2 regions of the Streptomyces sp. NPDC001027 genome follow, and region 1 is predicted to be linked to the other one. Evidence: riboswitches for the same ligand, from Rfam matches in the RefSeq annotation. Region 1 holds a riboswitch; the other holds the start of a gene.
What was found. Region 1 has a riboswitch for cyclic di-AMP ahead of ABT300_RS05760 (C40 family peptidase). Riboswitches for the same ligand answer to the same signal wherever they lie in the genome.

Region 1 (3,201 bases):
GAGTTCACCGAACGGACGAGCTCGGGGCGCCGCACGATGGATCCGTACTCCAAGCTGTTGGAGGAGCGGATCGTGTTCCTGGGGGCCCCGGTCGACGACATCTCGGCGAACGACGTGACGGCCCAGTTCATGTACCTCGAGCACAAGGACCCGGACCGGGACATCGCGCTGTACATCAACTCCCCCGGCGGCTCGTTCAGTGCGATGACGGCGCTGTACGACACGATCCGGTTCGTCACGTGCGACGTGTCGACGACCTGCCTGGGGCAGGCGGGCTCGTCGGCCGCGATCCTGCTGGCCGCGGGCACGCCGGGCAAGCGGTTCAGCCTCCCGGGGGCGCGGATGACGATCCGCCAGCCGTCGCTGCCCGAGCCGGTCGAGGGGCAGGCCAGCGACCTGGCCGTCCAGGCCGAGGAGCTGGCCCGCACCCGCGCGGCCCTGGAGGAGATGCTCGTGCGGCACACGGGGCGGACGCCGGAGCAGGTGACCGCGGACATCGAGCGGGACATGTTCCTCACCGCCCCGCAGGCGGTGGAGTACGGCCTGGTGGACGGGATCATCCCGAGCCGCAAGGCGTCGTCCCGGACGCAGGGCGGGAGGTGAGCCGGCGATGGTGCCCGAACTGCCGCCGCTGCCCGCGCTGACCCGCGCGGAGGCCGAACTGATCGACGGTTACCTCGACGTCGTCGACATGCTCGGCCGCATCAACCCCGCCCACCACACGGACACCTACCGCGGACTGCGCGCCGCCCAGGCGCTGGTGAGCAAGGCGACCGCGCTGCGCGACGCGCTGACGCTGATGCACCAGCGAGGGGAGAGCGAGTTGCACGCGCCGACGCTCGCACGGGCGCTGCGCGTGCTGGACGGAGAGCGCCGCACGGCGCGCGTCATGCTGCCGCCGGTCTCCGAGAGTTGACCGGAGACGGCTCAGGCGCGCGGACGACTCACAGCGCGGGCGGCTCGCGGCGCGGGCGGGCTCGCGGCGCGGCCGTGGCGTCCGGGCCGGAGTCGAAACGGCCCAGAAGGCGTACCCCCGTTCGGCAGAGCGTCTAGTGTTCCCCCGGACGCCCAGAACTTGCGCGAAAGGGCGCTCTTCGAGCGGAGCGGAAGACGTCGCCGCTGGTGGGAGCCCCTGAGACCACCCGCCATCTGATCACCCGTCAGGGTGTTCACCCGAACGGGTGAGTGGTGAGTAACCCCACAAATCCCCGGTTCCGTTGGGATTTTCGGACATCCGTGAGCCAAGATCCCTGTCTGACGACAAGCCCCCGCCACAAGCGGCGGGGCGGTCCGGGTGGACGCCGAGTCCTGCCGCCTCCCGGATGACCGGTCGACAGGAGTGCATCGGCAGGAGTGGAGGACCCAAGCACGACGGGTCGCCGGAACGGTCACGCCATGACCGGACCGAGCAGCCCTTGGGGTGAAGCCGCTGACGCGGCCGGGCAACTTCGCCAGCCCGAATCCGACAGGTCATCCTTCACAGGCGGCTGACGAAGGGTTGCGCATGACTGCGCTCAATCGTGTCCCGTCGCTCATGGCCCGGGCCGGCACGGCCTCGGCGTTCGCCATCGCCGCCGTCGGCGGCACGGTCGTGGTCCCGGGGCTCGCTCCGGACGCCGCGGCCGCCACACCGGCGACGAAGGCGCTGCAGGTCGCGGCTTCCAAGAAGGGTGCGCCGTACAAGTACGGGGCCACCGGGCCGAAGAGGTTCGACTGCTCGGGGCTCACGATGTACTCGTTCAAGAAGGCGGGCAAGAGCCTGCCGCGGACGGCGGCCCAGCAGTACAACAAGACGAAGCACATTTCGGCGTCCAGCCGCAAGGCGGGCGACCTGGTGTTCTTCCACTCGGGGTCGAACGTGTACCACGTCGGGATCTACGCGGGTAAGGGCAAGATCTGGCACTCGCCGAAGACCGGGGACGTGGTGAAGCTGCAGAAGATCTGGACCAAGAGCGTCTGGTACGGCCGGGTCCGCTAGGGCCCTGCCGCCGATCCGCCGGGTCCGAGGGGGCCTGGGCGCGGATCTGACGGGTCCGCCGAGCTTGCCGGACCCGACTGACCTCCCGGGGCCGTGTACGGCGTCCTGACACGCCTTCACCGCCCCGGGAGCTCGCCCTCCACCGGGACCGTCAGGACTCCGGCAGTCGGCTCCGCCGCCGGGACGGCCCACGGGAGCTCGACGCTGACCGTCTTGCCGCCCTCCCGGGTGGGCCGCACTCTGAGTCTGCCGCCGGCCTCCGCGGTCAGCCAGCGAATGATCACCATGCCTCGGCCGTTGTCCTGCTGGACGGCGGCCGGCAGTCGTTGCGGAAAGCGCGGATGACTGTCGGTGACGCCGATGCTCAGCTGTTCGTCGCGGTCGAGCACGAGGTCCACCGTGAAGGTGGGCGACTGGCCGAAGGTGTGCTGCACGGCGTTGGTGGCGAGTTCCGAGACGATCAGGCGGACGGTGTCGGCCGCCTCGGCGTCCGCCGGCAGGCCCCACTCGCCGAGGGCGCCGACCACGAAGGCGCGGGCCGTGGAGACCGAGGCGGGATCGCTCGGCAGAGTGATGGTTGCTTCCAGGTGATCTGCCATGGCGACGTCGTACCTTTCCCACGGGACCGGAGCCCGACACGGCGCGGATGGTTCGAGTACGGTCCCGGACTGGTGCTTCTTCGCCAGACTGCCATCACCACGCCGGTCACGGGTGGCGATCCACCAAGATGTGCATATATCTGTCGCCCGATGCGGTGAACTCTGCGACGACAGAGCGTATTTGCTCGGCCTGTCAGGAGTAAGGAGAAGCCCGTGCAGCACGGACCGGCGGTACGCCGCCGCAAGCTGGGCGCCGAACTGCGCACTTTACGCGCTCAGGCGGGCCTCACCAGCGGTGAGGCGGCCCGGCTCGCGGGGTGGCACCAGTCCAAGGTGAGCCGCATCGAGACCGGCACCAGTGGATCGAAACCGGCCGATGTGCGGTTACTCCTCGACGTCTACGGTGTGGCCGATCCGCAACTGCGCGAGCTGATGCTGGCGTTGGCGGGCGCCGACTCCGGCGGTGGCGGCGGCCGGGACCACTGGTGGCACGCCTACCGCGGGGTGCTGCCGCCCGCCTACCGGGACTTCATCAGCCTGGAGTCCCAGGCCAGCGCGATGCGCACCCTGGAGACGACCGTGGTGCCGGGCCTGCTGCAGACGCCCGAGTACGCGCGCGCCGTG
Region 2 (3,201 bases), on a different contig from region 1:
TGCTCGCCGGGGACGTAACCGGCCTGCTGGATGGCCTCGATGATGAGGTCGAGCGCGGCGCGGTTGGACTCGAGGTTCGGGGCGAAGCCGCCCTCGTCGCCGAGGCCGGTGGACAGGCCCTTGGTCTTCAGCACCTTCTTGAGGGTGTGGTAGACCTCGGCGCCCCAGCGCAGCGCCTCGGAGAAGGACTCCGCGCCGATCGGGGCGATCATGAACTCCTGGATGTCCACGTTGGAGTCGGCGTGCGAGCCGCCGTTCAGGATGTTCATCATCGGAACGGGCAGCAGGTGCGCGTTCGGGCCGCCCAGGTAGCGGAAGAGCGGGAGGTCGCTGGCCTCGGAGGCGGCGTGGGCGACGGCGAGCGAGACGCCGAGGATCGCGTTGGCGCCGAGGGAGCCCTTGTTGTCGGTGGCGTCCAGGTCGAACATGGCCTGGTCGATCAGGCGCTGCTCGGTGGCGTCGTAGCCGACGAGCTCCGGGCCGATCTGCTCGATGACGGCGAGGACGGCCTTCTCGACGCCCTTGCCCTGGTAGCGGTTCGGGTCACCGTCGCGCAGCTCGATGGCCTCGAAGGCGCCCGTGGAGGCGCCGGACGGGACGGCGGCACGACCCGTGCTGCCGTCGTCGAGGCCGACCTCGACCTCGACCGTGGGGTTGCCTCGGGAGTCCAGGATTTCCCGGGCTACGACGACGTCGATGGACGGCACGAGCATCTCCTTCATGGGATGTGACGCTGAAAGTGCGCGGCGCGTGGCCTTGCGCCTAGAGCCTAACCGTCTGCGGAGCGTCGGCCACCGACCGACCGTCCCGTGGACGGACTGACCGTACACATTGTTCCTGTCCGGAACAAAGCGGCGGGGGAAAGCCGTCCGAAAGACCGCGGAAACAGTGCGCGAAACCGGGCGGGCGGCCGTCCGGCAGGGGCGGGCGGACGATTGTCGGCGGGGGCGGGGCGGGCGGCTGCCCGAAGGGCCGGGCGGGCGCTGCCCGACGGGTGCAAGAAAAACCCCGTCCCGGTGCGTACGGGGGAACACGCACCGGGACGGGGAGCCCGTGGGGGGTGGGGGGAGGCAGGGGACCTTCACGCGGCCCTCGGGCAGCGGCCTTCACCGGGAGAGCGCTGCGGCTTCGCCGGCGTCGGCATCGACGTCGGCATCGACGTCAGCGCCGACATCGGCAGCCGGCTGTCACTTCAGGTGCAGCTGCTGACCCGGGTAGATGAGGTCGGCGTCCTGGACGATGTCCTTGTTCAGCTGGAACAGCTTCTGCCAGCCGCCCTTGACCTTGTGCTTCTCGGCGATGGAGCTGAGGGTGTCGCCCTTGACGACCTTGTACTCGCCGTCGCCCTTCTTGACCTTCTCGCCGGTCGGGGTGGTGACCGTCTTGGACTTCTTGGCGGCCGCCGGACGGTCGGTGGAGCGGGAGCTGCTCTTCTGCTCGGTGGAGCGGGAGCTGCTGCTGTCCGACGAGCCGGAGGAGCTGGAGGAGCCCGAGTTCGAGGAGGCGCCGCCGCCGTCGTAGGAGGCGCCCGACAGACCCTTGCCGCAGACCGGCCAGGCGCCCTTGCCCTGACCCGCGAGGACCTTCTCGCCGATGGCTATCTGCTGGGCCTTGGAGGCCTGGTTGGCCTGCGAGGCGTACTGCGTGCCGCCGTACGCGGCCCAGGTGGAGGACGAGAACTGCAGGCCGCCGTAGTAGCCGTTGCCGGTGTTGATGGACCAGTCGCCGCCGGACTCGCACTGGGCGACCGCGTCCCACTCGGAGGCGGTGGCGGCGGAGGCGTTGCCGGCCGCCAGCAGCGGGGCGGCGATGGCGACGCCGGTGACACCGGCGAGAGCGGCGGCGCGGGTGGCCTTGGACGGACGACGGTGCTTGCCCTTACCGGAAAACAGCATGGTGGATCCCCTCACCGACGCCTGCGAGGTGAGCTGTCGGGTTCGGGCCAAGTGAGTTGCCCGGCCGCTCCTCCGTCGGAGACCTCGCTCCGTGGAGGGGTGGCTTCACCCCAAGCCGCTCCGGTGACTTCCCGGTGCGGCACTTACCTGGGTCCCCCGCTCCTGCCTACGGCGCTTGACGCGACGACTGTTCCCGGGCAGCCGCTGGCAGGATTCGGCGTTGCGACGGCCGGGGCTCGGGTTGCCGAGCGGTCACGACCGTAGACACGCGATCCGCGGAATTTCAAAGACGATCAGGGCTTCTGAGACTCATCCCACACTTTCGCCAAATCGGACATTCGGCGCGAAGCGTGACGTGAACTCCCGCTGTTTTTCTTGGGCTTTGCGCCCTATTGGACCCCTGTGTCGAGGGTCTGACCGGGGGTGATGTCGCTCGGGTCGGGGCCGATGACGTCCTTGTTCTCGGCGTAGAGGGCACGCCATCCGCCGTGCAGGCCAAGGGAGTCGGCGATGGAGGCGAGGGAGTCGCCCTCCTGGACGACATAGCCGGCCGCGGCATGCCGCCCCGTCGAGGCGGTGGACGCACCGCCGGTCCCGGCGTCGGCGCCCTCGGCCGCCGGCTCGTCGGCCGTGGTGCCGCGATGGCGGCCGGAGCCGAGTGCGCCGGTGTCGACGAGGTTCCAGGAACCCACATCCTGGACCGACTTGTCCGAGTCGTCCGCATCCGGAGTCCCCGAGGTCGAGCCGTCGGCCGCCTGCGGGTCGCCCTGACGGCCGGCCCCGCCGGAGTCGCCGGAGGCGGCAGAAGGGGACGATGGGGACGAAGGGGATGAAGGCGACGCAGAGGGTGAACTCAAGGAATCGCCGGACGAGTCGGACGATGCGGATGATCCCGTCGATCCGGTCGATCCGGCTGATCCGGTCGAACCGCTGGAGCCGGTCGAGTCGCCGCCGGAATCCGAAGAACCCGAGGAGCCCGAAGAACCCGACAGCCCTCGCGACAGGTCCGACAAACCCGATGAGCCGGACGAACCCGAAGAATCGCCCGCCACTCCGGTGTCCACGGCCAGCGCGCCGTTCTCCTTGGTGAGCCCGGAGGTCAGCCCGCACGTGCCCCACGCGCCGACGCCCTTCGCCGCGAGCACCTTCTGGGCCACGGCGATCTGCTGGTTACGGCTGGCCAGGTCGGGGCTCGCCGCGTAGTCGAGTCCGCCGTAGGCGTTCCAGTCCTGCTGGGTGAGGCTCAGACCGCCGGACTCGCCGCCGGCGCCGTCGGCACTCCACGAGCCCCCGGTCTCGCACTGCG

Region 2: another riboswitch for cyclic di-AMP. It lies ahead of ABT300_RS10000 (transglycosylase family protein); the one in region 1 lies ahead of ABT300_RS05760 (C40 family peptidase).

What each region holds. Positions count from the first base shown of each region.
Region 1 covers NZ_JBEPBI010000010.1:77,926-81,126, reverse strand. The annotation lists gene ABT300_RS05770 (ATP-dependent Clp protease proteolytic subunit) at 1-603, shown strand, start outside; gene ABT300_RS05765 (hypothetical protein) at 611-916, shown strand; cyclic di-AMP (ydaO/yuaA leader) riboswitch at 1,331-1,501, shown strand; gene ABT300_RS05760 (C40 family peptidase) at 1,505-1,978, shown strand; gene ABT300_RS05755 (ATP-binding protein) at 2,095-2,577, opposite strand; gene ABT300_RS05750 (helix-turn-helix domain-containing protein) at 2,791-3,201, shown strand, end outside.
Region 2 covers NZ_JBEPBI010000023.1:19,752-22,952, reverse strand. The annotation lists gene eno (phosphopyruvate hydratase) at 1-713, opposite strand, end outside; gene ABT300_RS10000 (transglycosylase family protein) at 1,188-1,895, opposite strand; cyclic di-AMP (ydaO/yuaA leader) riboswitch at 1,899-2,079, opposite strand; gene ABT300_RS09995 (LysM peptidoglycan-binding domain-containing protein) at 2,285-3,201, opposite strand, start outside.